Regions from separate parts of the Streptomyces sp. NPDC058240 genome, predicted to be linked through region 2. Evidence: riboswitches for the same ligand, from Rfam matches in the RefSeq annotation. Region 2 holds a riboswitch; each other region holds the start of a gene.

Region 1 (9,644 bases), on a different contig from region 2:
CGTGCCCGGACTCCCCTTCGATCCGTACCGCGGCAGGCTCTACTCCCCCGACGCGCTCTACGCGGGGCTGTCGGACGGCGGTTACGCGGCGACGCCCGACGCCCGCGCCTACCGCTGGTTCCAGCAGACGCGGGCGAACGGCGACACCTTCGCGTCGATGCTGCGGGCGCTCCACGACGACGCGGTCTCCGACGCGCTGGACGAGTTCCTCGCCGGCGCCCGCGTGGTCGGGGTCATGGGCGGCCACGCGACCGCCCGCGGCAGCGCCCCGTACGCGGCCGCGGCCCGGCTGGGACGGACGCTCGCCCGGGACGGCCTGACGGTGGCCACCGGCGGTGGGCCCGGCGCGATGGAGGCCGCGAACCTCGGGGCGTACACGGCGCCGCACCCCGATCCCGTGCTGGACGAGGCCTGCGCGCTGCTGGCCGCGGCGCCCTCGTTCACCCCGTCGGTCACCGACTGGGCGCTGGCCGCCTTCGACGTACGCGGGCGCTGGCCGGGCGGCGGCGGTTCCGTCTCGATCCCCACCTGGTTCTACGGGCACGAGCCGCCGAACCCGTTCGCGGACCGCATCGCCAAGTACTTCGCCAACGCGCTCCGCGAGGACGGACTGCTCACCCGGTCCACGGCGGGCGTGATCTTCCTGCCCGGCGCGGCCGGCACCGTACAGGAGATCTTCGACAACACGACGCCGAACTACTACGGCTCCCTCGGCGGGCCGACCCCGATGGTGCTGGTCGGCCGCGCCCACTGGACGCGCACGCTGCCCGCGTGGCCGCTGCTGCGCGCGCTGGCCGCCGGCCGGGCGATGGAGCCCCGGATCGCGCTCGTGGACACGGTGGACGAGACCCCCGAGGCGCTCGCCCGGCTGTCGGCGAAACCGTAGGCCGGGGCCGGTTCAGAAGGACGCGAGCCGGGCCACGAGCGCGTCGAAGAACGCCTCCCAGCCGTCCTCGGCCGCCGCGTACTGCTCGGCCGTGAGGTTGCCGCCGCGCTGCTGGAAGACCATCTCGGTGGTCTTGTCGCCGCGGTCGGTGAAGGTGGCGGTGACGGTCTCGCCCTCGATGCCGGCGGGCGCGGAGGCGTCCTTCATCGTGAACACCAGCCGCTCCGGGGCCACCACCTCCCGGTAGACCCCGTGGAACGGCATCTCGATGCCCGGCACCACCATGACCAGGCTCCAGGCACCACCCGGCCTGACATCCATCGACACCCGGTCGAGCGGCACCTCGGCGTCACCGCCGTACCAGGCCGCGAAGTGCTCGGGCGTCGTCCAGGCCTCGAAGACCCGTTCCCGCGGGGCCTGGAGGATGCGGGTGATGTCGATGCCCTCGCGTGCTGACTCGGTCATGTCCCTGTCCTTCCCGGAGTCGTTCCGGTTCTGCTGCACGGCCCCGGGGCTGTCCGCGAAGACGTGCCGGAGGTCCCCGGGGCGGCCGGAGCCGCGCTCCGGGGCATCAGGCAATCGTCCGGCCGATGGCCGACTCCCGCGACCGGTGCCGCCTCCGGCGCGCCCGGTCCGGTGAACGCCGCGGGACGCGCCCGGTCAGGAGCGGGCGGACAGGACGACGGTCTCCGCCGCCTCGAAGGCGACCCCGACCACCGCGCCTTCCTCGGGGGCGTCCCGCAGCGCGCACTCCGCCTCCAGGACCGGACCGCTCCGCGGCGTCAGCCGTACCGCGACGTGGTTGCCCCGGAACGTACGCGTCCCGACCACGCAGCGCAGCCCCCCGTCCGGGCCGCCGATCCGGACCCCGGCCGGACGCACCAGCAGATCGCAGGCTCCCTGCGGCGTGCCCTCGGGCACCGGCACCCTGCCCCACACCGTGTCGGCGACGGTGCCGGTCACCGTCGCCTGGACCACGTTGTCGAAGCCCAGGAACCGTGCGACGAAGGCGGAGGCGGGCCGCTGCCAGACCTCCAGCGGGGTGCCCGCCTGGGCGATCCGCCCGTCGCGCATCACCACCACCCGGTCGGCCAGGGCGAACGCCTCGCCCTGGTCGTGCGTGACCGCGAGCACCGTCGTACCCAACTGCCCGAAGAGCGTGCGCAGTTCGACGACGAGCCGCTCACGCAGACCGCGGTCGAGCTGGCCGAGCGGCTCGTCCAGCATCAGCAGCTTGGGCCGGGGGGCGAGGGCCCGCGCGAGGGCGACGCGCTGCTGCTCACCGCCGGACAGCGCGGCGACGGCGCGCCGTTCGGCGCCGGGCAGGCCCACCAGGTCGAGGAGTTCACCGACCCTGCGCTCCTGATCGCGGCGCGACACCCCGTGCATCCGCAGCCCGAACGTGACATTGGCGCCGACGTCCCGGTGCGGGAAGAGCTGGTGGTCCTGGAACATCAGGCCGAGACCGCGCCGGTGCACCGGCACCCCGGCCTGGTCCGCGCCGTCCAGCAGCACCCGGCCGCCGTCCGGCGGATGCAGCCCGGCGACCACCCGCAGCAGGGTGGACTTGCCGCTTCCGCTCGGCCCGAGCACACATACGATCTCGTGCTCGGCGACCTCCAGGTCCACCGCGTCGAGCGCCGCCCGCTCGCCGAAGCGAACCGTGGCCGATTCCAGTGTCAGCATCTCTAGAACTCCCCGGACCGGTCCGTGCGGATACGTTCGAGCAGCAGCAGCGAGACGGCGCAGACCACCATCAGGATGGTGCTGAGGGCCATCGCCTGGCCGTAGTTGAGCTCCCCGGCCCGCCCCAGCAGCCGGGCCACGGCGACCGGCAGCGTCGGGCGGTCGGGCCGCGCGATGAAGACCGTCGCGCCGAACTCACCGAGCGAGACGGCGAACGCGAAACCGGCCGCGACCAGCAACGCCCGTCGCACCAGCGGCAGATCGACCTCCCGCCAGGCCCGCAGCGGTGACGCCCCGAGCACCGCGGCCGCCTCCCTGAGCCGCCCGTCCACCGCGCGCAGGACGGGCAGCATGGTCCGTACGACAAAGGGCACACCGACCAGTGCCTGGGCGAGCGGCACCAGGATCCAGGAAGTCCGCAGATCCAGCGGCGGCTTGTCCAGGGTGATCAGGAAGCCGAAGCCGACGGTGACCGCGGACACCCCGAGCGGCAGCATCAGCAGCGCGTCGAAGCCGCGCACGAGCCGGCCGGCGCGCCGGGTCAGCGCCGCGGCGGCGAGCCCGCCGATGACCAGGGCGATGACCGTCGCGACCAGCGCGTACTGGAGGGAGTTCCAGATCGCTTCGAGCGGCGCGACCAGGAACGTACCACCACCGGCGTCCACGGACCCCAGCGCACGGTAGAAGTCGAAACCATGACCGCCGGCGGTGTCCACCGAGCGCTCGACCAGTACCCCGAGCGGCAGCAGGATCAGCAGCAGTACGGTCAGCAGCACCCCGCAGAGCAGCGCCCACTGCCCGGCACCGCGCGGCCTGCGGGCGGTCCGAGCCGGGTCGACCAGTTTCAGCGCGGTCTCCCGGCGCCGTACGGTCCACGCGTGCACGGCGAGGATCGCGCCGACCGCGGCGAACTGCACCAGCGTCAGCACGGCGGCCGTCGGCAGGGCGAGCAGCTGCGCGGTCTGCCGGTAGATCTCCACCTCCAGCGTGGAGTACCCGGGACCGCCGAGGATCTGCACGACTCCGAAGGAGGTGAAGGTGAAGAGGAAGACCATCAGCGCGGCCGCGGCCACCGCGGGTGCGAGGGCCGGCAGGGTGACCCGCCGCCAGGCGGCGAATCGCCCCGCGCCCAGCACCCTGGCGGCCTCCTCCTGCCGGGGGTCGAGCTGGGCCCACAGCCCGCCGACCGTCCGTACGACCACCGCGTAGTTGAAGAAGACATGGGCGAGCAGAATCGCCCAGACGGTGGTGTCGAGCCGTACGCCCCAGAGTTCGTCGAGGAATCCACCGCGTCCCAGCAGCGCCAGGAAGGCCGTCCCCACGACCACGGTCGGCAGGACGAACGGCACCGTGACGACCGCCCGCAGCAGTTGTTTGCCGGGGAAGTCGAAGCGGGCGAAGACATAGGCGCCGGGCAGCGCGATCAGCAGGGTCAGCGCGGTCGAGGCGAGCGCCTGCCAGCTGGTGAACCAGAGGACGTCGCGGATGTCCGGCCGGGTCAGCACCTCGCCGATCCGGCCGAACTGCCAGACGCCGTCGGCTTTCAGGCCGCGGCCGACGATCGCGGCGACCGGGTAGGCGAAGAACAGCGCGAAGAACGCGACGGGCACGGCCATCAGGCCGAGCCGCACCGCGTTCCCGCGCCGGGCCTTCGCACGGGCCGACTGCGCGTGCGCCGACCGGTCCCGAGGAGCCTTCCCGCCCTCGTCGTTCCCGCTCGCGTCCGGTCCGCGTACGGGACTCTTCGTTACTTCACTACGAGCGAGGACCACGACTGGACCCACTGCTCACGGTTCTTGGCGATCAGGTCCGGGGCGACGGTCGTCGGCCGGTCCACCGTCGCGCCGAACTTCGTGAAGAGCTCCGGCAGCTTCGCGTCCTTGGCGACCGGGTTCACGAACATGTTGAGCGGCATGTCCTCCTGGAACCTCTTGCTGATCAGGAAGTCCAGCAGGGCCTTGCCGCCCGCCTCGTTCTTCGCGCCCTTCAGCAGGCCCGCGAACTCGATCTGGCGGAAGCAGGTCCCGGTGGCGACGCCGGTCGGCGCCTTCGCCGGCTGCGGCTTCGCGTACAGCACCTCGACGGGCGGGCTGGAGGCGTACGAGACGACGAGCGGCCGGTCGGCCTTGGCCTTCTTGCCGCCCGCGGAGCCGGAGAACTCCTCGTTGTACGCCTGCTCCCAGCCGTCGACGACCTTGACGCCGTTGCTCTCCAGCTTCTTCCAGTAGTCCTGGTAGCCCTTCTCTCCGTACGTGGCGATGGTGCCGAGGAGGAAGCCGAGGCCGGGCGACGAGGTCCCGGCGTTCTCGGTGACGAGAAGGTCCTTGTACGCGGGCTTCGCCAGGTCGTCGAAGGACTGCGGCGGCGCGAGCTTCTTGTCGGCGAAGTACTTCTTGTCGTAGTTGACGCAGATGTCGCCGGTGTCGATCGGGGTGACCCGGTGCCCGTCCGCGTCGAGCCGGGTGTCTGCCGCGACCCGGTCGATGCCCTTCGCCTCGTACGGCGTGAAGAGCCCGCTGTCGAGGGCGCGGGAGAGCAGCGTGTTGTCGACGCCGAAGAACACGTCACCGCGCGGGGAACCCTTGGTCAGGATCTCCTGGTTGAGCGCGACACCCGCGTCGCCGCTCTTCAGCACCTTGACGGTGTAGCCGGTCTCCTTGGTGAACTCCTTCAGTACGTCCTTGGAGGCGTTGAAGGAGTCATGGCTGACGAGGGTCACGGTCTTGGAGCCCGAGCCCTTCGTGCCGCCGGAACCGGAGGCCGAGTCGTCGGAACTCCCGCACCCGGCGAGTGCGGTGACGCCGAGTGCGGCGGCGACGGCCGATGCCGCGAGCTGCCTGGTCCTGCGCGTGGTGCTCATTGTGGATTCCTCCTGGGTTTTGGCCAGGAAGAGACGCGGCCCCGCCCGCGAAAAGCGGGCAGGGCGCAACAGCATGAGTTGATGACCGAACTTCCTACCCGGAATGACCCGGGCGAGGTTCAGAGGGTCTGCGGCCGACCTGTCCTCGGTGCCGCACTCTCAGCGCTGTGGCGCTCCCCTGTCGGAATATGAAGTTGATTTCAGGCCCAGGCTACACGGGCCTCGGCGCCTGTCCGGGAGTGGCCTCAGCGCTCGGCCGCCGCCAGCTGCCCGCAGGCCCCGTCGATCTCCTGGCCCCGGGTGTCCCGCACGGTCACCGGCACCCCGTGGGCCGCGATCGCCTCGACGAACGCCTTCTCGTCCTCGGGGCGCGAGGCGGTCCACTTGGAACCGGGCGTGGGGTTCAGCGGGATCAGGTTGACGTGCACCCGCTTGCCCTTGAGGAGCCGGCCGAGCCGGTCACCGCGCCACGCCTGGTCGTTGATGTCACGGATCAGCGCGTACTCGATGGAGATGCGGCGACCGGACTTCTCCGCGTACTCCCATGCGGCGTCCAGCACCTCGCCCACCTTCCACCGCGTGTTCACGGGAACGAGGGTGTCGCGCAGCTCGTCGTCCGGCGCGTGCAGCGAGACGGCGAGACGGCACTTGAAGCCCTCGTCCGCGAAGCGGAGCATTGCGGGCACCAGGCCCACGGTGGAGACGGTGATCCCGCGTTGCGAGAGCCCCAGCCCGTCCGGCTCGGGGTCGGTCAGCCGGCGGATCGCGCCGACCACCCGGTTGTAGTTGGCGAGCGGCTCGCCCATGCCCATGAAGACGATGTTGGAGAGCCGCGCCGGACCTCCGGGGACCTCCCCGTCGCGCAGCGCCCGCATTCCGTCGACGATCTGGTGGACGATCTCGGCGGTCGACAGATTGCGGTCGAGACCGGCCTGCCCCGTCGCGCAGAACGGGCAGTTCATCCCGCATCCCGCCTGCGAGGAGATGCACATCGTCACCCGCTCCGGGTAGCGCATCAGGACGGACTCGACGAGCGTCCCGTCGTGCAGCTTCCAGAGCGTCTTGCGGGTGGTGTCGTCGTCACAGCTGATGTGGCGGACCACCGACATCAGGTCGGGGAACATCGCCTCGGCGAGCTTGTCCCGCGATCCGGCCGGGATGTTGGTCCACTCGGCCGGGTCGTGCGCGTACCGCGCGAAGTAGTGCTGCGAGAGCTGCTGGGCGCGGAACGGCTTCTCGCCGATCGCGGCGACGGCTTCCTTGCGCTCGGCGGGCGTGAGGTCGGCGAGGTGCCGCGGCGGCTTCTTGGCTCCGCGGGGCGCGACGAAAGTGAGTTCTCCTGGCTTAGGCATGGTTCATCCAGTGTCGCAGACAGAACAGTGAGGGCCCGCCGTCCTGTGGACAGCGGGCCCTCACTCGTAAAATCCCAGGTCAGGGGCCTGACCTCAGCCGGAACCGACGAACAGCACCAGCAGCAGCCAAACCACCGGGGCGGTCGGCAGCAGCGAGTCCAGCCGGTCCATGATGCCGCCGTGCCCCGGCAGCAGCGTGCCCATGTCCTTGATCCCGAGGTCCCGCTTGATCATCGACTCGCCCAGGTCGCCGAGGGTGGCGGTGGCCGCGACCGCGAACCCGAGCAGCAGCCCCTGCCACCAGGAACCGCCATCGATCAGGAACTGCATGCACAGCGCACCGGCGACCATCGCGAAGGCGACGGCCCCGAACAGGCCCTCCCGGGTCTTTCCGGGGCTGATGCGCGGCGCGAGCTTGTGCTTCCCGAAGCGCCAGCCGACGGCGTACGCGCCCGTGTCACTGACCACGGTCAGCAGCAGGAAGGTGAGCACCCGCTGCGGCCCGTCGTCGGCGGTCAGGAGCATGGCGACGAACGTGGCGAGGAACGGTACGTAGAACGCCGCGAACACACCGGCCGTGACGTCCTTGAGGTAGCCCTCGGGCGGCTCGGTCATCCGCCAGACGAGCACCGCCAGCGCGGTCAGCGCCATCGCCGCCCAGGCGCCTTCGGCGCCCTGCGCGTAACCGGCGACCACCATCGCCGCGCCACCCACCGCCAGCGGGATGAGGGGTGCCTTGATGCCCTTGCGCTCCTGGAGCCGGGAGGTCAGCTCCCACAGTCCCACGACGACGGCGACGGCGACCACACCGACGAAGACGGCCTTCACGATGAACAGCGAGGCGACGATGACGGCGCCGAGCCCCACACCGACCCCTATGGCGGCTCGCAGATCACGGCCCGCACGTTTCTTCTGCGGGGGCGGCGGCGCGGTGGACATGGGCTCCTGCGGCTTCTCGTCACGGAACAGGGGGCCGCCGCTCAGGCGTCCGGCCCCCTGGTCCCGGTCATCACGGTCGTCAGCGTCTCTACCTGCGTCGGGAACGTCCGGCACGATGGGCATGGGCCGAGTCTGCTGGGCGTCATACACATCGTAAGCAGGACCCGCCGGAGCAGCCCGCATCTCGGGCGCACCCCAATGGCCGGCTCCCTGCGGGGCGCCCCAGGAAGAGTCGTTCATCAGACTTCGAGCAGCTCGGCTTCCTTGTGCTTGAGCAGCTCGTCGACCTGCGCGACGTACTTCGCGGTGGTGTCGTCGAGCTCCTTCTCGGCGCGACGCACCTCGTCCTCGCCCGACTCCTTGTCCTTGACCAGCTTGTCGAGGGTCTCCTTGGCCTTGCGGCGCACGGCGCGGATGGAGATCTTGGAGTCCTCGGCCTTCGCCTTGGCGACCTTGATGTAGTCGCGGCGGCGCTCCTCGGTGAGGTCCGGGAAGGTCACCCGGATGATATTGCCGTCGTTGCTCGGGTTGACGCCGAGGTCCGAGTCGCGGATGGCCTGCTCGATGTTGCGCAGCGCGGTCTTGTCGAACGGCGTCACGACGGCCATGCGCGGCTCGGGCACCGAGAACGAGGCGAGCTGGTTGATCGGGGTCAGCGCGCCGTAGTAGTCGGCGACGATCTTGTTGAACATCGCCGGGTGCGCACGGCCGGTACGGATCGCGGCGAAGTCCTCTTTCGCGACGACGACGGCCTTCTCCATCTTCTCCTCGGCCTCGAGGAGGGTTTCTTCGATCACCACGTGCTCCTGCGTGTCTTGAGTGGGCCCGTCGTGCTCGAGCCCGGCGGGTCCTGCGTCGCGTCCTCACCTGCACGGTGTCCGACCGGCAGGCCGTTGTCCATCCTTCGGGGCCGGTCCTGGGGGTTTCCCCGGGGGCCCGGACCTCCCCGCGGTACTCCGGGAAGGTCCCCCGGTCCTCAGGCCCGGGTGCTCCGGTCACTCACGAGCGTGCCGATCTTCTCACCATTGACCGCGCGGGCGATATTGCCGGTGGCGGTCAGCTCGAAGACGAGGATCGGCAGGTCGTTGTCACGGCAGAGCGTGATGGCGGTGGCGTCGGCGACCTTGAGATCACGGGCGAGAACCTCGCTGTACTCGAGCGCGTCGAACTTCACCGCGTCGGGGTTGGTCTTCGGGTCGGAGTCGTAGACCCCGTCCACCCCGTTCTTGCCCATCAGAAGGCCCTCTGCGTCGATCTCCAGGGCGCGCTGGGCGGCAGTGGTGTCGGTGGAGAAGTACGGCATCCCCATACCGGCGCCGAAGATGACGACGCGGCCCTTCTCCAGGTGGCGCACGGCGCGCAGCGGGATGTACGGCTCCGCGACCTGCCCCATGGTGATGGCGGTCTGGACGCGCGAGTCGATGCCTTCCTTCTCCAGGAAGTCCTGGAGCGCCAGGCAGTTCATGACCGTGCCGAGCATGCCCATGTAGTCGGACCGGGCCCGGTCCATGCCGCGCTGCTGGAGCTCGGCACCGCGGAAGAAGTTGCCGCCGCCGATGACGATCGCGATTTCCGCGCCGTCGCGGACGACCGCCGCGATTTCCCGGGCGATGGCGTGTACGACGTCGGGGTCGACACCGAGACCCCCGCCGCCGGCGAACGCCTCTCCGGACAGCTTCAGCATGAAGCGTCCGGCCACCTTGCCGTCGTCGCGCTTGTGGTCACCTTGTGCGGCGTCCGCGCCCTTGTTCATGGAGATTCTCCTCGTGCACATACGAAGAAGGCCATTGCCGGTGGGTCTGGTGTCCCTCAGCGGCAATGGCCTCCTCGTCAGATCTGCGGTCGTACGGCGTGAGTGCGGCCGACGACTGCACTAGACCCTATCGGGGTCCACCGTTGTTCGCGGACGGACTCAGATGCC
Region 2 (9,644 bases):
CACCCGTTACTCGGTGAAGGATCGTGCGGCGCTCCTGGAACGACTGCGCTCGATGAAACGGATGGAACCTGTCATCGAGCGGCAGGAGTACGCCCTGGGCACGGTCTGCGCGGCCATCCCGATCACAGCCGGTTTCACCGCCGCCGCGATGGCGATTTCCGTACCCCTGGAGCAGGAAAGTCGGTTGCTCCCTGCAGTCGAACAACTACGTGGCGAAGTGGCCAACCTCTTGCGTTCGTTCGTGTTCTCTATCAGTATCTGAAAAATCACTCCTTGTGATCTGCTATCGCGTGCACCACGATGGCGTCAATAGGGCCACGGGGGATCATTCCTGGCCAGATTCATCTACTGCGGGGTTGAACGATGCGCGAGTCGGTTCAAGCTGAGGTCATGATGAGCTTCCTCGTTTCCGAGGAGCTCTCTTTCCGGATCCCGGTGGAGCTCCGGTACGAGGTCTGCGATCCGTATGCGATCCGGATGACCTTCCATCTGCCCGGTGACGCCCCCGTCACCTGGGCATTCGGCCGTGAGCTGCTGCTCGACGGCCTCAACAGCCCCAGTGGTGACGGTGATGTGCACATCGGACCCACCGAGCCCGAGGGGCTTTCCGACGTACATATCCGGCTCCAGGTCGGCGAGGACCGGGCCCTCTTCAGGGCCGGTACGGCACCACTTGTGGCGTTTCTCGACCGGACGGACAAGCTTGTGCCGCTCGGGCAGGAGTGCACGCTGGGTGACTTCGAGGGCAACCTGGAGGACGCCCTGGGCCGGATCCTTGCCGAGGAACAGAACGCCGGCTGACAAGAACGGCGCCGCCGACCGGTTCGCCGGTCGAACACGGCACCTGCCGAATGGGTGAATTGTTCACCTGACGGAGACGTTCAAGGCTTCGTCCTACGACGACGGCCTTTCCCGGCCCGTACGGGTGCCGAAGCTCCGGCTTCCGCGCCGAGCCCTGTGCGGTCCGCGGAGACGACCAGCGCAGCGAGCACCGTCGTCACCGGCACCGAGGCGACCAGTCCGATCGAGCCGACCAGCGTTCGTACGATCTCCTCCGCCACCAGCTCGCTGTTGGCCAGCGTCCCCACGCTGCTCTGCGCGATGGAGAACAGCAGCAGCAACGGCAGTGCGGCGCCCGCGTAGGCGAGCACCAGCGTATTGACGACCGAGGCGATGTGGTCGCGTCCGATCCTGATGCCTGCCCGGTAGAGGCCCCGCACACCCAACGTCGGGTTCGCCTGGTGCAGTTCCCAGACCGCCGATGTCTGGGTCACGGTCACATCGTCGAGGACGCCGAGCGAACCGATGATGACACCGGCCAGCAGCAGACCGCTCATGTCGATGTGCGGGTACAGGCCGTGGATGAGGCCGGTGTTGTCGTCGGTGTTGCCGGTCAGGCTCGCCCAGCCGATGAAGAGCGATCCGAGCAGCCCGATCAGCAGCAGCGAGATCAGCGTGCCGATCACCGCGACCGAGGTGCGGGCGGTCAGGCCGTGACACATGTAGAGCGCGATCAGCATGATCGCACTGGCCCCGACCACCGCGACGAGCAGCGGATTCGAGCCCTGGAGAATGGCCGGGAGGATGAACAGGGTCAGCACGGCGAAGGACACGGCGAGCGCGACCAGCGCCATCACCCCGCGCATGCGGCCCACCGCGACCACGACCAGGGCGAAGATCCCGGCCAGCAGGGCCATCGGGAACTTCCGGTTCACGTCCGTCACCGAATACTGCAGATCATGGGGCGCGTCGGGGGCGTACGCCACGACCACGCCCTGACCCTCGCGCAACTGACGCGGTGCGTCGGGCGGGACGACCTCGGTGAAGGTCCGGCCCTTGTCGTGACCGGTCGTCACCTCGATCGTGGACTTCTTGCACACTCCCTTTCCGCTTCCCGAGGGCGGTGTGGTATCCCCGCCGACGGGTGTCTGGACCACGTTCACGTCCTTGCAGTCCACCATGTCGACATTCACCACCTTTCCCTGCTGGGTCTGCCGGTCGAATCCGACGCCGGTCCGCTCGTGCGGCGGCGCACCACCCGGCCAGAGCGCCACCAGGCCGACGACGACGGCGGTGGCGAACGGGATCAGTACGGCCGCGATGACCTTGCGCAGATGTTTGGAGACGGGCGCGGCAGGGCCGTGGCTGTGCGAGTGGCCGTGCTGATGGCCCTGCGGTTCGTGGTCGATATCGAGGGACGTCACCAGCCGATCATCGCAAGAAGGGACGGGCCCTCTGTTCATTACGCCGGACGGGGCGCTAGCGTGGAGGGACCTTTGCACACGCGGGAGCTCGGAGCACCGGGCTGAGAGGGCGCTGATATCCGTACGTCCGTACGGGACAGGCTGCGCCGACCGCCGAACCTGTTACCGGGTAATGCCGGCGTAGGGAGTAGGTCTCATGACCACAGCGGACGCACGCACGCCTGCCTCGAACCAGAGCGACGAGGCCGGGAAGTCCATCGGCTGGCACAAGGGGTACGTCCAGGGCTCGCGCCCGGACCTCCGGGTGCCGGTCCGTCAGGTGCACCTCACCAACGGCAAGGACGTGACGCTGTACGACACGTCGGGGCCGTACACCGATCCCACCGTCGAGACCGATGTCCGCCGCGGGCTCGCACCGCTGCGGGAGAGCTGGATCGTCGCCCGCGGCGACACCGAGGAGTATCCGGGCCGCCCCGCCCGTCCCGAGGACGACGGGCTCAAGCACACCTCGCCGCGAATGGGGTCTCCCCTGCTCGAGCGAAGCCGAGAGCCCGGGGAAGGACTGCGCAACCTCGACGCGGTCTTCCCCGGCCGCCCGCGCCTGCCGCGCCGCAGCCGGGACAGGCAGCCGGTGACCCAGCTCGCGTACGCCCGCCGGGGCGAGATCACCCCGGAGATGGAGTACGTGGCCATCCGGGAGAGCGTCGAGCCCGAGGTGGTGCGCGAGGAGATCGCGGCCGGCCGGGCCGTGCTGCCGTCCAACGTCAACCACCCCGAGATCGAGCCGATGATCATCGGCAAGCGGTTCCTGGTGAAGGTCAATGCCAACATCGGCAACTCCGCGGTGACGTCCTCCATCGAGGAGGAGGTGGAGAAGATGACGTGGGCGACGCGCTGGGGCGCCGACACCGTCATGGATCTGTCCACCGGCCGCAACATTCACACCACCCGTGAGTGGGTTCTGCGCAATTCCCCCGTGCCGATCGGCACGGTTCCGCTCTACCAGGCCCTCGAAAAGGTCGACGGCCGGGCGGAGGAACTGACGTGGGAGATCTACAAGGACACCGTCATCGAACAGGCCGAGCAGGGCGTCGACTACATGACGGTCCACGCCGGCGTGCGCCTGCCGTACGTACCGCTGACCGCCCGCCGCAAGACCGGCATCGTCTCCCGCGGCGGCTCGATCATGGCGGCGTGGTGCCTCGCGCACCACAAGGAGTCCTTCCTGTACGAGCACTTCGAGGAGCTCTGCGAGATCCTCGCGACCTACGACGTGACGTACTCGCTGGGCGACGGGCTGCGTCCCGGCTCGATCGCCGACGCCAATGACGAGGCCCAGTTCGCCGAACTGCGCACGCTCGGCGAGCTGAACACGGTCGCCAAGCGGTTCGGCGTCCAGACCATGATCGAGGGGCCGGGCCATGTCCCGATGCACAAGATCAAGGAGAACATCGACCTTCAGCAGGAGATCTGCGAGGAGGCGCCGTTCTACACGCTCGGCCCGCTGACCACCGATGTCGCTCCGGCGTACGACCACATCACCTCGGGCATCGGCGCGGCGATGATCGCGTGGTGGGGGACGGCGATGCTCTGCTACGTCACGCCGAAGGAGCACCTCGGCCTGCCCAACCGGGACGATGTGAAGACCGGCGTCATCACCTACAAGATCGCGGCGCATGCGGCGGACCTCGCCAAGGGGCACCCGGGGGCGCAGGACTGGGACGACGCGCTCTCCGACGCCCGTTTCGAGTTCCGCTGGGAGGACCAGTTCAATCTGGCTCTCGACCCGGACACCGCACGGGAGTTCCACGACGAGACACTGCCCGCCGAGCCGGCGAAGACGGCGCACTTCTGCTCGATGTGCGGTCCGAAGTTCTGCTCGATGAAGATCTCCCAGGACATCCGGCGTGAGCACGGCGGCTCGCAGACGGAGATCGAGGCGGGCATGGCGGAGAAGTCCAAGGAGTTCGCGGCGGCCGGCAACCGGGTCTATCTGCCGATCGCGGACTGACCGTACCCGGGACGAGGTATCGCCCCGGAGACTCCTGTCTCCGGGGCGACCGCTCCTGCCGTCCGGCCGGTATGCGGGCTCGGTCAGTCCAGTTCGTGCTCGGGGCCGCCGAAGTCGGGGCTGGTGAAGTCCGGTGAGGTGAACGTCGGGCGGGGGCCCGCCGGGCCGTCGTCCGGGCTGGAGAAGTCCGGCCTGCTGTAGCCGATCTTCGGGATGCGGTTCGCCGAACGGAGCGGTCTGCGGGAGGCGGGAGCGGCTTCGGGATCGGCGAGCGCGTCCCGCAGGAACGGCAGTATGCCGCGCTCCAGCAGGGCGTGGCGCCACGCCTCTCTGGCCCGTGCCACGTCCTCCGGCAATTCGTCCTCGGGGTCCTCGACGGGCTGCGACGTCGATCCGTTGCGCAGCGCGGTGATGAGCAGCCCGGCGGCGGCGACCAGGATGGCGGCGGCCGTGACCGCCGCGAAGAACCAGCCCGCGGAGACCATGGCGGAGGCGAAGGACGGCGGCGGGTCGAGCAGCCTCAGCAGGTAGCCCGCCAGCAGGAATATGAACGCGGCGGTTCCGGCGAGCACGGGTGCCAGGACCGTGACGACTGCTCCTATGCCGACGCCCGACTGATGCGGACGGGCGGTGCCGGACCCGGGGCCCGTGTCCTGGTCCGCCTCTTCGGCGGGGCCGCGCAGTTCCTCGCGGGCCTGCACATAGTGCTTGTACTCGGTGGCGGCCGTCGAGGTGATCAGCTCCGTGGCGTCCAGCGCCATGGTGCGCAGCTGCACGGCGTTGAGCCGCTCGCCGACCGCGGCCAGATCCGGCCGTTCATGGGCATGGCGCAGTGCGTCGTCGAGGATCCGCTCGTACTCGGGGCGGTCCTCGGCCAGCAGGTGCGGAGCGCTGTTCATGTGCATCCCCCGATGCTCCGTAGGGCCTGAATGCCCGCTCTGAACGGGCAGTTGGGCGGAAACGGAGGAGAGCCTGCTACTGATACGCCGATGGTAGAGCGCCCACGGCACGGGGTGACAGGGGGTTTCCGGAAATAGGCCCAGTGGTCGGCGTGGTCGGTTCGTGGATGCGTCTGCCCAGAAGAACGTCAGTCATGCAGGGGCAGTTGGACGACCAGTAGCTTTCCGGCCATGGTCACTCCGCCGTCCATGGCGATGGCGAGCCCGTCCGCGTACACGTGCGGACCTTCGACCACAGGGCCGGAGCCGTCCTCGCCGTCCTCCGAACCGACCTCTCCGAGGAGGTACGGAATGGGGCTGTGACCATGGACGATGCGCTGTCCGCCGTAAGCCGACATCAGCTCCCGGACCGCCTGCGGACCCGATTCGTCACGGAAGGCGAACCGCTTGGTGAGCTTCCGGAAGAGGTCCCAGCACTCATCGGCGTCGTTACGCGTGAGGATGGCGTGCACGGTGTCGTTGACGTCCTCGATGGTGGTGCCGTATTCGAGGTAGGCCGTCGTGTCGGAGTGCATCAGCAGATGCCCGTCCTCCTCGACGATCGCGTCGAGCCGGGACATCCACTGGAGGTGGACGTCCTGGAGCCGCTCCATGTCGTTCTTCTGGCCGCCGTTGAGCAGCCAGGCCGCCTGGAAAGTGGCGGTGCCCGCGCCGGAGTTGACCGGGGTGTCGCTGAACCGCTTCGCGCCGAGGAGCAGCAGTTCGTGATTTCCCATCAGGGCCTTGCAGTAGCCGCCGGCGGCGGCGGCCTCGGCGGACAGGCGCATCACGAGGTCGATGACCCCGATGCCGTCGGGGCCCCGGTCGGTGAAGTCGCCGAGGAACCAGAGCCGGGCATTGCCCGCCGACCATTTGCCGTCGGCGTCGATGAGGCCCTGTTCGGCGAGGGCGGCGTGGAGCTCGTCCAGATAGCCGTGGACGTCGCCGACGACGTACAGCGGCCCGAGGCCCTGGTCCGGAACGGGCCGGGGGTCGGGGACGGCCGCGACCTGCAGGGTGTCACCGCGGTTGATCACGGGAAGATCGCGCGCGGTGGGGGTGTACCCCTCCGGCGGCTCGCCGCCGGGGACGGCATTGCCCGGGTGCGGTGCCGATGGCGGCACCGGGTTCTGGGCATAGGGCGGTACGCGGAAGTCGCGCAACGTCGCAGTCCGCACCACGGGTTCCTGACCGGCCCCCTGTGTCATCGACCCCTCCACCACCGTCGCGCCGCCGTACACCTGACGGGCCCTGCTGGTCGGGGCGGTCCGCGGTGTCGTGCGCCCATCATAGGAATGCGGATCGTGCTCTGTGACGCACCAGGGGTGGTGAATCCGGACGCACGTCGGGTTCACCGGCCGATTGGTCCGAAATCGCCTGATCAATCCCCTGCCGGGGAGCGGGGCGCACTGACCGTGGTGCGGGGTGGACGGCGTTGCGAGGAGGTCCGCACGATGAGTTCGGTCGGTATGACCTGCTCCACCGGTCCGTCGTGAGTCACGCCCTCGATCGCGTCGATCAGGAGCTGGACGACCGCCGTGCCGATCCTGCGCGGCTTGAGCGAGAGGGTGGTGATGGGGGGCTCGGTCGTCGCGTACACGGTGGATTCGCTGCAGCAGACCAGCAGCAGGTCCTCGGGGACGCGCAGGCCGTACCGGCGGGCCGCCGCCAGCAGGTCGGTGCCGTTGGGGTCGAAGAGCCCGTAGACGGCGTCGGGCCGGTCCGGGCGGGCGAGCAGCCGATCGGCGGCCACCGCGCCCGCACACGGGTCGTGGGCGGGGTACGACTCGTACACCGGGTCCTGGCCCACGCGCTCGCACCAGTGGAGGTACGCGGTGGTGGAGAGGCGGGTGTACGTGTCGGTGGTGGTGCCGGTGAGCAGGCCGATGCGGCGGGCTCCGGCGGCGGCGAGATGGTCGAGCAGATCGAGCACGGCGGCCCGGTGGTCGTTGTCGACCCAGGCGGTGACCGGGAGGGTGCCGGCCGGGCGCCCGTCCGAGACGACGGGCAGTCCCTGGCGTACGAGTTCCGTGACGACCGGGTCCTGGTCGGAGGGGTCGATCACGACCGTGCCGTCGAGGGCGACGTTCGACCAGACGTCATGGCGTGAGGTGGCGGGCAGGATGACGAGGGCGTAGCCGCGGGCGAGCGCGGCGGAGGTGGCCGCTCTGGCCATCTCCGCGAAGTACGCGAATTCGGTGAAGGTGAAGGGTTCGTCCCCGTAGGTCGTCACGGTCAGGCCGATGAGGCCGGACTTGCCGGTACGGAGGGTTCGGGCCGCGGCGGAAGGGCGGTAGCCCAGGCGCTCTGCGACCTCGCGGACATGGCGGCGGGTGGCGTCCGGGAGCCTGCCCTTGCCGTTGAGCGCGTCGGAGACGGTCGTGATGGAGACTCCGGCGGCGGCGGCCACGTCCCGGATTCCCGCTCGTCCCTGCCGGCCGCCGCGCCGGGGTGTGTCCGTCCGGCTCACCTGGTGCTTCCCTGCTGCTGTCATGGCGAGCCGATAGTAGGGCTCGGAAGGGCGGTTGGCCTGGTCGCATATCCACTCGTTGACAGGCACGTTTTTGCATGATCATTTAAGGTCAAATGCCTTGCAAAGCAAGGATGTTGAGGGACTTGACCGTAGTGTGTCATGTGTCGAAGTCGATGGGCCTACTAAATGGCCGATGTCTCGAAGAGGTCTCATCTCACCTCTTCGAGGGATGCGCGCCACGGAGTGAGCCACCGGCGCGCGCCGGAGCGGATGGCGCTCCCCCCATTCCTGGTCGCACCGGACGATTGGACCGCTCCGGCCATTCGCAGCAGCGCCCAATCCTCATAAGGTGAGCAGTATTGATGTGTACAGACGGTCGAGGAGGACCTGCGGTGAGCGAGACGAGCCCCAAGCTGCGCGCCGAGCTGGACGGCGTTCCCGCCTATGTACCGGGCAAGCCGGCCGCTGCCGGCGGACCGGTCGCGTTCAAGCTGTCCTCCAACGAGAACCCGTATCCGCCGCTGCCCGGGGTGATGGAGTCCGCCCTGGCCGCGGCTGCGAACTTCAACCGCTACCCGGACATGGCCTGTACCGGCCTGATGAACGAGCTGGCCGAGCGTTTCGGTGTGCCCCTCTCGCACCTCGCCACCGGAACCGGCTCGGTCGGCGTCGCGCAGCAACTGCTCCAGGCCACGTCGGGCCCGGGTGACGAGGTCATCTACGCCTGGCGCTCCTTCGAGGCGTACCCGATCATCACGCAGGTCAGCGGTGCGACCTCGGTGAAGGTCCCGCTGACCGACAGTGACGTGCACGACCTCGACGCGATGGCGGACGCGATCACGGACCGCACCCGGATGATCTTCGTCTGCAACCCGAACAACCCGACCGGCACCGTGGTGCGCCGGGACGCGCTGGAGCGGTTCCTGGACCGGGTGCCGGGCGATGTCCTCGTGGTGCTCGACGAGGCGTACCGGGAGTTCATCCGTGACGTCGAGGTGCCGGACGGCATCGAGATCTACCGGGACCGGCCCAATGTGGCGGTGCTGCGGACCTTCTCCAAGGCGTACGGCCTGGCGGGTCTGCGGGTCGGTTTCGCCGTGGCCCACGAGCCGGTGGCGGCCGCGCTGCGCAAGACGGCGGTGCCCTTCGGGGTCAGTCAGCTCGCGCAGGACGCGGCGGTCGCCTCGCTGCGTGCCGAGGACGAACTCATGGGGCGGGTGGGCTCGTTGGTGTGCGAGCGCCAGCGTGTGCAGCGGGCACTGGCCGGCCAGGGGTGGACCGTGCCGGATTCCCAGGCGAATTTCGTCTGGCTGCGGCTCGGGGACCGTACCGCCGACTTCGCCGCGGCATGTGAGCGGGCCGGAGTGGTGGTCAGGCCGTTCGCGGGCGAGGGCGTGCGGGTCACGATCGGGGAGGACGAGGCGAACGACCTGTTCCTGAGGGTGGCGGAGTCGTACCGCAAGGAGCTGTAGGGCGGTCGCGCAGGCCGCGCGACTCGGGGACCGGGCCCCGCACCTCGTTCGACGAGGTGCGGGGCCTTCTCGCTGTCGGGGTCCGCGGTGCTCCCGGGCGTCTGGTTCGGGCAGATTGATCGGAACGTCCCAAGAGGGGTACCCCGCCCGAACGTCCCGAAAGTCTGTGCGCCATAATGCTTGTGAATGTGAACGCGTTCACAAGCGTGTCCTGTTCCTCCCGTGATTAGTCGGATTTAAAGGGCAAAGTGCCGGTGTGATTACGGCGACGTAAGGAGAAGACGACGTGGAGCTAGCTCTGGCGCCGGAAACCCTGGCGCGATGGCAGTTCGGTATCACTACCGTCTATCACTTCCTGTTCGTCCCCCTGACGATCTCTCTCGCCGCGCTCACCGCCGGCCTGCAGACCGCCTGGGTCCGGACGAACAACGAGAAGTACCTCAGGGCGACGAAGTTCTGGGGCAAGCTTTTCCTGATCAACATCGCCATGGGCGTCGTCACCGGCATCGTCCAGGAGTTCCAGTTCGGCATGAACTGGTCCGACTA
Region 3 (9,644 bases), on a different contig from region 2:
GCGCGAGACGACGAGCGTCACCGCGTCATTGCCCCTGACACGGGCGCCGGAATCCGGGTCGCTGCTGATGACCTTGCCGCGCTCCACCGTGTCGCTGTAGGCCCGCTCGACGCCCTTGAGGTCCAGACCGACGTCCGAGAGCCGCCGCTCGGCGTTCTTCTCGGTCTGGCCGAGCAGCGAGGGAACCCGGGTGAACTGCCCGGAGTTGATGTACCAGACACCGGTACCGATCCCCAGCGCCAGCAGTACGGCGACGACCGCGGCTATGACGGAGCGCCGTGGTCCGCGGCGCCGGTCCTGCGACGCGGTCCGCGGCGGCTCCGGCGGGGGCATTTCCAGCCGGCTGGTGTGGTGCGAGACGCCCTGGTCGGCCGGGAGCAGCCGCGGGATCACGCTGGTGCGGTCCTCGGCGGCGTCGTGCACCTCGGCGGTGGCCTGCGGCGGTACGGCGTCCAGCTGGGCGTCGGTGAGGCCGGAGCGGGCCTCACGGGTCTCGGCGAGCAGCGCCACCGCGTCGAACGGGCGGACCTCGGGGTCGCGGGCGGTGGCGCTCGCCACCAGGCCGTCGAGCTCGGCCGGAAGCCCCGGGACAGTGGCCGACGGCGGCGGGACGGCCTCGTTGAGGTGCTGGTAGATGACCTGGGCGGGGGTGTCGCCGCCGTGCGGCTTGGACCCGGTCAGTATTTCGTACAGGACGACGCCGCAGGCGTACACATCGGTGCGGGTGTCCGCCGTGCCGTTCTCTATCTGCTCGGGGGCGAGATAGGAGACCGTGCCCAGGACGGACCCGGTGGTGTTGGTGACGGTGCCCACCGCCCGTACGAGACCGAAGTCGGCGACCTTGACCCGGCCGTCGTCCCCTATCAGGACGTTCTCCGGCTTCATGTCGCGGTGCACGAAGCCCGCCCGGTGCGCCGCACCGAGGGCGGCGAGGACCGGCTCCAGGATGTCCAGTGCGGCCCTCGGCTGAAGCGCGCCGCGATCGCGCAGCACGTCGCGCAGGGTGCAGCCCGCGACGTACTCCATCGCCAGGTAGACGTACTGCCCCTGGGCGCCCTGGTCGAAGACCGCGACCACGTTGGGGTGCGCGAGCCGGGCCACGGACTTGGCCTCGCGGATGAAGCGCTCGACGAACGAGACGTCGGTCGCCAGCGCCGGGTGCATCACCTTGAGGGCGAGCACCCGGTCGAGCCGGGTGTCCACGGCCCGGTAGACCGTGGCCATGCCGCCCACGGCGATGCGGGCATCGACGCGGTAGCGGCCGTCGAGCAGCTGCCCGACAAGAGGGTCCTGGAGGGTCGTATCCACGCAGGCGAGTCTACGAGCCGCCACGGACACGGCCCACGGGCCGGGGCACTCCCGGGGCCGTACTGCAGCCGAGCCGTGACAGGAACATGCGCTGTCCGCCGTACCGGCGGCTCAGAAGGCCGGGCGCTCCGGGTCCAGCACCGCGCGCCCCTCCACCGGCGACGACGCCTCGGCGAAGTGGCGGCGCGGAATCCGGCCGGCCCGGTACGCCAGCCGCCCGCCCGCCACCGCGTGCCGCATCGCCGTGGCCATCAGCTCGGGCTCCTGGGCCCGGGTCACCGCGGACGCCAGCATCACCGCCGCGCACCCCAGCTCCATCGCGAGCGCCGCGTCGGAGGCCGTTCCGGCGCCCGCGTCGAGGATCACCGGCACCCGGGCCTGCTCGACGATCAGCCGGAAGTTGTGCGGATTGCGGATGCCGAGCCCGGAGCCGATGGGGGAGCCGAGCGGCATGACCGCCGCGCACCCCACGTCCTGGAGCCTGCGGGCCAGCACCGGGTCGTCATTGGTGTACGGCAGCACGGTGAAGCCGTCGTCCACCAGGATCTCCGCGGCGTCCAGCAGCTCGATCGGGTCGGGCAGCAGGGTCCGCTCGTCGGCCACCACCTCCAGCTTGATCCAGTCGGTGCCGAGCGCCTCGCGGGCCAGCCGGGCGGTCAGCACGGCCTCGCCCGCGGTGAAGCAGCCCGCAGTGTTGGGCAGGACGCGGATGGAGAGCCGCCGCAGGACGGAGAGCACCGAGCCCTGCACGGTCGGGTCGAGGCGGCGCATCGCGACGGTGGTCAGCTCGGTGCCGGACGCGGTCAGGGAGCGCTCCAGCACGTCGAGGCCGGCCGCCCCGCCCGTGCCCATGATCAGCCGGGAGCCGAACGTGGTGTCGCCGAGGGTGAAGAGGTCGTCCGACATGGTCAGCCTCCCTGGACCGCGGTCAGGACCTCGACGCGGTCCCCGTCGTGGAGTGCGGCGGCGGACCACTGGCCGCGCGGTACGACGGTCTCGTTGACGGCGGCCGCGACGCCGGAGCGCGCGGCGGTCAGGGTGGCGACCAGGATGTCCAGGGTGGTGCCCGCGGCGAGGAGCCGCACCTCTCCGTTCACGGACACGGACACGGAGTGGCGGGGTACGGGCTCGGCGGTCATGCGGGCTGCTCCTGACGTACGGGGGCGGCGGCGGACGGGAAACGGCGCGGGGTGAAGGGGCGGGCCGGCTCGGGCGGCTCGCCGCCGGTGAGGAGCTCCGCCATGACGTCACCGGTGATGGGGGTGAGCAGCACCCCGTTGCGGTGGTGGCCGGTGGCGAGATGGAGGCCGGGCAGGGTGGTGGGGCCGAGCAGCGGGGCGTTGTCGGGGGAGGCGGGGCGCAGGCCGGCCAGGGTCTCGGTGAGCGGCAGCTCGGTGATGCCGGGTACCAGCTCGTGGGCATCCCGCAGCAGCTCGTAGACGCCGCCCGCGGTGACGGTGGTGTCCCAGCCCAGCTCCTCGCTGGTGGCGCCGACGACCAGTTCGCCGTTCTCGCGCGGCACCAGATAGACATGGCTGCCCCGGACCACGGCCCGTACCGTCCGGCTCAGGAACGGTGCGTACGGGGCCGGCACGGTCAGCCGCAGCACCTGGCCCTTCACCGGCCGGACCGGCGGCACGACCTCGTCCGGCAGCCCCGCCAGGCGGCCGCTGAGGCTGCCCGCGGCGAGCACGACCTGGTCGGCCGCGAGCTCCGTGCCCCCGGCGAGCACCGCTCCGGTGGCCCGGTCGCCCACCACGCTCAGGCGCTCCACCCAGCCGCGGTGGAAGACCACCCCGGCCCGCTCGCAGGCGGTCAGCAGGGCGGCGGCCAGCCGGCGGGGATCGATCTGGTGGTCGCCGTCGACCCGCAGACCGCCGCGGACGCCCGGCGCGAGCATCGGCTCCAGCCGGCGGCACTCACGGCCGGTGAGCCACTCCGACTCCAGGCCCGAACGCCGCTGCAGGGCGTGCAGGTCCCGCAGATGGGCGCGGTCGTCGGAGTCCAGTGCTACGGCCAGGGTGCCGCAGGCGCGGAAGCCGGTCTCCTGCCCGCTCGCCGCCTCCAGCTCGGCCGCGAAGGCCGGATAGCGGGCGGCGGAGGCGACGTTGAGGCCCAGCAGGAGCTGTTCGCCGTAGTGGAGTTCGGTGACGGCGGCCAGCATGCCGGCCGCCACCCGGGCGGCCCCGCCACCCGGTTCGGGGTCGGCGACCGCGGTGCGCAGTCCGCGTTGCGCGGCCCGCCAGGCGGTCACCAGGCCGATGATCCCGCCCCCTATGACCAGGACATCGGATCCGTTTCCGTTCCGAGAAGAACGCATGGGCTTCCAGCCCCTCCCTTCGCCGGCATGACCCGGATCAGGTTCGTACGGTCGGAGGCCGCCCAGCCTCCCTCTCAGCCCGGTGCGTCCGGGCTCCCGCGAGTGTTTTACGTTGGCCACCCTAAACCCCGTCCCCCCGGCCCGGTAAGGGAGCAGCCGCCGTGGCCCGTTCGCTCGACGGACTCGTCCTGTCACCGGCGGCCGACCAGGCGCCCGGCCAGGTCGGCCCCCGGACCGGCGACACCCTCGACCTCCTCCCCGTGGGAGTCGCAGGAGGGCGGCGGGACGAGCGCGGTCGAAGAACGCACCCCTTTCCTGACGATCTATCAGGTGCTTAAGGTGTACGGGTGAGCGAGCAGCAGCAGTCGGAGCAGCCGGAACGGCGGGCGGGACGCCGCGTCGTCATCGTCGGTGCGGGCATGGCCGGGGTGCAGACCGCGGTGGCCCTGCGGGAGCAGGGCTTCAGCGGCCCCGTCACCCTGATCGGCGCCGAACCGCATCAGCCCTACGACCGGCCTCCGCTGTCCAAGGCGGTGCTCCTCGGCAAGGCCGAGGACTCCGCCTTCGACATCGACTTCGAGGCGCTGGAGATCGATCTGCGACTGGGTCGCGACGTCACCGGTGTGCGGCCCGCGGCGCATGAGCTGGACACCCCGTCGGGACCCGTTCCCTACGACGTCCTGGTGATCGCGACCGGTGCCGAACCGGTCGTCCTGCCCGGGTCCGAGGGCGTTCCCGGCGTCCATCTGCTGCGCACCCTCGACGACGCGGCACGACTGCGGCCGGTCCTCGACGAGCAGCACGGCGTCGTGGTCGTCGGCGCGGGCTGGATCGGCGCCGAGTTCGCCACCGCGGCCCGCGCCGCGGGCTGCGCGGTCACCGTCGTCGAGGCCGCCGACCGGCCCCTCGCGGGCGCGATGCCCGCGGAGGTCGCCGCCCCGATGGCCGCCTGGTACGCGGAGAGCGGCGCCGAACTCCTCACCGGAGCCCGGGTCGCCCGCATCGAGCCGGGCCGGGTGGTCCTCGCGGACGGCCGTACGGTCCCGGCCGGAGCGGTCGTCGTCGGAATCGGCGCCCGGCCCGCCACCGGCTGGCTGGCCGGCTCCGGCATCGCGCTCGGCCCCGACGGATCGGTGACCGCCGACGGGGCGCTGCGCACCTCGCTGCCCGATGTGTACGCGGTCGGCGACTGTGCCTCGTTCCCCTCCGCCCGGTACGGCGAACGCCTGCTCGTCCACCACTGGGACAACGCGCTCCAGGGCCCGCGCACCGCCGCCGCCAACATCATCGGGGCAGCCGCCGCCGACGGCCCGGCACCGATGACCTACGACCCCGTGCCGTACTTCTGGTCCGAGCAGTTCGACCGGTTCGTGCAGTACGCGGGCCACCACGGGAGCGCCGACACCCTGCTGTGGCGCGGCGATCCGGCCGAAGCCGCCTGGTCGGTGTGCTGGCTGCGCGAGGGCGTGCTGGTCGCGGTTCTCGCCGTCGGCCGGCCGCGCGATCTGGCGCAGGGGCGCAAGCTCATCGAGGCGGGGGCGCGGCTCGATCCGGCGCGGGCCGCCGACCCCTCTGTACCGCTGAAGTCGGCGATCCGTCAGTAGGCGTACGGAAAGCGGACGTTGGCGTCCGCTATGTGGGCTCCCCCTTGGACGGGGGCGGAAATTAGTGCACTGTGCATCTTTTGGATTGCTCATTTCACACTCTTCGAAGGATGCGCATGTTCCGGCACAGATGGGCCCGCGCGCTGCGCGGAATCTCCATGGCCTCGGCGTCGATCGCCCTCGTCGGAGGCGCACTCGCCGCCCCGGCGTACGCGGGCGCCACCCCCAAGCCCGGTTCCAACCCGGCTGTCGACTACCAGGACCCGATCGACGCACTGCCGCCGGTCTCCCGTCCGGACACCAAGAGCTGCTCGGTGACGGCCGTCGACCACGACTTCGGCTACACCCTCGGCGGACCGCCGTACACCACCACGCTGACCCCGCCCAAGCAGTGCAAGGGTCCGTGGAACAAGGTCGTCCTCGACTGGTCGGGCAGCGTGAAGGGGCGTCAGTACGACCGTCTCGCCGCAGTCTTCATCGGTGGCGCGGAGGTCTTCCGCACCAGCACCGCCGAGCCCGACGAGGACGGCATCAGCTGGCACGTCGCCAAGGACATCACCGACTTCGCGCCGCTCCTCAAGGACCCGCAGAAGCTGCAGGTCGAACTTGGCAATGTCGTCAACGAGACGTACACCGGTGTGTACAGGATCAAGCTGAAGATCACGTACTACCAGGCCGACAAGCGTCACCCGGCCGCCACCACGGCCGACCGCATCGTCCCGCTCGGTGACACCGGCTCCGACAACGCCCCCTGGATGAACGTCGGCAAGGGCGGCTCCACCCGCACCGAGGTCACCTTCCCGCGCAACCTGACCAAGGCGCGCCTGGAGGTCTACGCACGCGGTGGCGGCTGCGACGAGCAGTGGTTCGACGCGGTCCCCAGCGACCTGGCGGAAACCGCTCCCGACTACCTCTGCGGCGGCGGCCCCTACCGTGAGGTGCAGGTCGCGGTGGACGGACAGCCCGCCGGCCTCGCCCAGCCGTACCCCGTGGTGTACTCCGGCGGCATCGTGCCGACCCTGTGGCGCCCGATCCCGGCCATCGACCAGTTCAGGACCGAGGCGTACGACATCGACCTCACCCCCTTCGCGGGTCTGCTGGCCGACGGCAAGCCGCACGCCATCAGCATCACCCCGTACGGCGCGGCCGACGGCTGGAACGTCGACGGCTCGCTCTTCCTCGACACGGACGCGCACGCGTCCCGCACGAGCGGCAAGGTGACCACCAACACGCTCGGCCACACCCCGGTCGTGAAGACCGTCCAGACCTCGGGCGAGAACGGCTCCACGGACGTCTCCGTGTCGACCGGCCGCTCCTGGAAGATCTCGGGCTATGTCGAGACCTCGAAGGGCCGGGTCACCACCACCGTCGAGCAGAAGTTCGCGTACACCAACACGGACAACGTCTCCCGCACGGGCAGTCACCAGGTGATGCATCAGCGTGACCACGGTTCCACCACGGTGACGACCCGGACCCACGGGCGCACGGACGCGCAGCGGCACACCTGGTCCTACCCCATTGACGTGGACATGGACATCCCGGTGTACGGCGATTACAACAACTACGACATGCGGGCCGCCGTCACCCAGCGCCGTGTGCTCGTCGACGCGTCCCGGAAGGGCTCCGCACACGCGTGGCGCACGGACGCGGTGACGGACGACACCGTGGACTCGACCGGCAGCATCGCCCGCACGAACGGTGTCGTCCAGTCCGCCGACGGAGCCTCGACCGAGAAGTACCGGGGCACCACCGACACCGGGGCCTGCTACGCGCGCTCCCTGACGACCGCGCACGGCTGGGTCACCGGTGACCGGCAGAGCCGTTGCCGGGTCGCCGACGTGGTCCGCGAGGCCCTGAAGGGCTGACTCCGGGTATCGGCTGTCAGCGCGGGATGGCAGGCTTGTACCCGTGACCGAGATTGACGCAAAGATCGATGCTCTCGTCCCCGCCTGGCTCCACCTGCCCGACATCGCCGAAATGTTCGATGTCCAGGTGACGCGCGTGCGGCAGCTGGTCAAGGAGGGCCAGCTGATCGCCGTACGACGTGGTGAGAACCGGACGCTCCAGGTGCCTGCTGCCTTCATCGACGGCAACAAGGTGGTCAAGGGCCTCTCCGGCACCCTGACGCTCCTGAGGGACGACGGCTACAACGACGAAGAGATGCTGGAGTGGCTCTTCACCCCCGACCCGACCCTGCCGGGCACCCCTGCCCAGGCACTGAGCGAGAATCGTGGCACGGAGGTGAAGCGCCGCGCCCAGGCGCTCGCCGTCTGACCGCCGGCCGTATGTGAGGGGCGGGCAGCGCGACACCGCGCGGCCCGCACCCCCGCACAGCCCGGCGACAACCGCTCCACGATGCTCTCCCAGGGGGGAACCGCACCATGCCCACGCCTCGCGCGCTGCTGTCCGATGCCCGGCTCTATCTGTGCACGGACGCCCGCAGGCGCCAGGGCGACCTCCCCGCGTTCCTCGACGCCGTCCTCGCCTCCGGGGTGGACATCGTCCAGCTCCGCGACAAGGGCATGGAAGCGGCCGAGGAGCTCGACCACCTGGCCGTCCTCGCCGAGGCGTGCCGGCGCCACGGCAAGCTCCTCGCGGTGAACGACCGGGCCGATGTCGCCCATGCCATCGGCTCCGACGTGCTGCACCTCGGCCAGGGCGACCTGCCGGTGCCCGCCGCCCGAGCCGTACTCGGCGAGGACGTGCTGATCGGCCGCTCCACGCACGCCGGGTCCGAGGTCGACGCGGCCGTCGCCGAGCCCGGCGTGGACTACTTCTGCACCGGCCCCTGCTGGCCCACCCCGACCAAGCCCGGCCGGCACGCCCCGGGCCTGGACCTGGTGCGGTACGCCGCCTCGCTCGACCAGCCGCGCCCCTGGTTCGCCATCGGCGGGATCGACGCCGGCAATCTCGACGAGGTGCTGGACGCCGGGGCCCGCCGGGTCGTCGTCGTACGGGCGATCACCGAGGCCACCGACCCGGCCGCCGCCACCGCCGAGCTGGCCGGGAGGATCCGGGCGCGCGCCATGGCGTGATCAGGCCAAGTGTCCGAAGGATGGACAAACAACCAGTCAATTCGGGCAATTCACGCTGGTCCGGTCCTTCGGTCGTCGTGCTCTGGTTAACCTGCCCATATGGCCCTTGGCACACCATCCACCAGGACAGATCACGCACGCACGGTGCGTGAGCTCCTCGCGACCGGCAAGACCTCGTACTCGTTCGAGTTCTGGGCGCCCAAGACCGAGAAGGGCGAGCGGAACCTCTGGAACGCGCTGCGCCGGGTCGAGGCGGTGCGGCCGAGTTTCGTCTCCGTGACCTACGGGGCCGGTGGCTCCACCCGGGCCGGGACGGTGAAGGCCACCGAGCAGATCGCAGCCGATTCCACCCTCACTCCCGTCGCCCACCTCACGGCGGTCAACCATTCCGTCGCCGAGCTGCGCAACATGATCGGGCAGTACGCGGACGCCGGGATCCGGAACATCCTCGCCGTGCGCGGAGACCCGCCGGGCGACCCGATGGGCGAGTGGATCGAGCACTCGCAGGGCGTGCGGTACGCGGCCGATCTCGTCCGGCTCATCAAGGAATCCGGCGATTTCTGCGTCGGCGTCGCGGCATTTCCCGAGATGCACCCGCGCTCGACCGACTGGGACGCCGACATCCGGCATTTCGTGGACAAGTGCCGCGCCGGTGCCGACTATGCGATCACCCAGATGTTCTTCAATCCGGAGGACTATTTGCGTATGCGTGACCGTGTGGTCGCTGCGGGTTGCGAAACCCCGATCATCCCCGAGGTCATGCCGCTGACCAGCGTCAAACAGCTGGACAGGTTTGCGCAGCTCAGCAACGCGTCTTTCCCCTCGTCCCTGAAAGAACGCATCCTCGCCGCCAAGGACGATCCCGCCGCTGTACGCTCCATTGGCATCGACTTCGCAACGCAGTTCTGCGCGAGGCTGCGATCCGAGGGTGTGCCCGGATTGCACTTCATTACGCTCAACAACTCGACGGCGACGCTCGAAATCTACGAGAATCTCGGACTGCACAAGCAGTCGTGACCGGCCGTACCCGCCGCGACCCGGGGCGGTGGCCGTAGGAGGGGGCGGGCATGGGCTGGACGGTCCTCTACATCGCGTTCGGAATAGTCGCGCTGTGGCTGCTCGGCGAGGTGCTCCTGCAGTACAAGGCGCGCCTTCGCTGGCGTCTGCTCGCGTTCGGAGGCTTCGGCTGCGTGGTCGTCGGCGTGCTGATTCCGTCGGTGTTCGTCATCGTCCTCGGCACGATCGCCTTCGCGACCGGCCAGACATACGTCACGCTCTCCTTCCGGCGCGGCTTCTCCACCGGCTGGGCCATAGGGGGCAGGCCGGGCGCGAGCCGCCGTCGTCGGGGCGGCGACCGGGAGGGCCGCGGGCCCACGC

What was found. A riboswitch is a leader RNA that binds a small molecule or an ion and turns the genes downstream of it on or off. The one in region 2 is predicted to bind thiamine pyrophosphate.
Region 1: linked by a shared signal. The riboswitch ahead of ACFVX4_RS30335 (thiamine ABC transporter substrate binding subunit) and the one ahead of thiC (phosphomethylpyrimidine synthase ThiC) in region 2 are both predicted to bind thiamine pyrophosphate.
Region 3: linked by a shared signal. The riboswitch ahead of thiO (glycine oxidase ThiO) and the one ahead of thiC (phosphomethylpyrimidine synthase ThiC) in region 2 are both predicted to bind thiamine pyrophosphate.

Annotation. Positions count from the first base shown of each region.
Region 1 covers NZ_JBHVWT010000028.1:51,226-60,869, reverse strand. The annotation lists gene ACFVX4_RS30355 (LOG family protein) at 1-886, shown strand, start outside; gene ACFVX4_RS30350 (SRPBCC domain-containing protein) at 899-1,351, opposite strand; gene ACFVX4_RS30345 (ABC transporter ATP-binding protein) at 1,547-2,572, opposite strand; gene ACFVX4_RS30340 (ABC transporter permease) at 2,575-4,188, opposite strand; gene ACFVX4_RS30335 (thiamine ABC transporter substrate binding subunit) at 4,320-5,432, opposite strand; TPP riboswitch at 5,506-5,622, opposite strand; gene rlmN (23S rRNA (adenine(2503)-C(2))-methyltransferase RlmN) at 5,678-6,784, opposite strand; gene ACFVX4_RS30325 (phosphatidate cytidylyltransferase) at 6,878-7,963, opposite strand; gene frr (ribosome recycling factor) at 7,963-8,520, opposite strand; gene pyrH (UMP kinase) at 8,700-9,476, opposite strand; gene tsf (translation elongation factor Ts) at 9,636-9,644, opposite strand, start outside.
Region 2 covers NZ_JBHVWT010000002.1:285,258-294,901, forward strand. The annotation lists gene ACFVX4_RS06560 (IclR family transcriptional regulator) at 1-262, shown strand, start outside; gene ACFVX4_RS06565 (SsgA family sporulation/cell division regulator) at 364-801, shown strand; gene ACFVX4_RS06570 (YibE/F family protein) at 882-2,204, opposite strand; TPP riboswitch at 2,275-2,408, shown strand; gene thiC (phosphomethylpyrimidine synthase ThiC) at 2,401-4,215, shown strand; gene ACFVX4_RS06580 (hypothetical protein) at 4,299-5,120, opposite strand; gene ACFVX4_RS06585 (metallophosphoesterase) at 5,303-6,361, opposite strand; gene ACFVX4_RS06590 (LacI family DNA-binding transcriptional regulator) at 6,535-7,647, opposite strand; gene hisC (histidinol-phosphate transaminase) at 8,019-9,098, shown strand; gene ACFVX4_RS06600 (cytochrome ubiquinol oxidase subunit I) at 9,385-9,644, shown strand, end outside.
Region 3 covers NZ_JBHVWT010000001.1:129,789-139,432, reverse strand. The annotation lists gene pknB (Stk1 family PASTA domain-containing Ser/Thr kinase) at 1-1,308, opposite strand, end outside; gene ACFVX4_RS00620 (thiazole synthase) at 1,420-2,214, opposite strand; gene thiS (sulfur carrier protein ThiS) at 2,217-2,447, opposite strand; gene thiO (glycine oxidase ThiO) at 2,444-3,628, opposite strand; TPP riboswitch at 3,626-3,738, opposite strand; gene ACFVX4_RS00605 (NAD(P)/FAD-dependent oxidoreductase) at 3,976-5,232, shown strand; gene ACFVX4_RS00600 (peptide-N4-asparagine amidase) at 5,349-7,097, shown strand; gene ACFVX4_RS00595 (Rv2175c family DNA-binding protein) at 7,141-7,506, shown strand; gene thiE (thiamine phosphate synthase) at 7,614-8,267, shown strand; gene metF (methylenetetrahydrofolate reductase [NAD(P)H]) at 8,367-9,284, shown strand; gene ACFVX4_RS00580 (hypothetical protein) at 9,335-9,644, shown strand, end outside.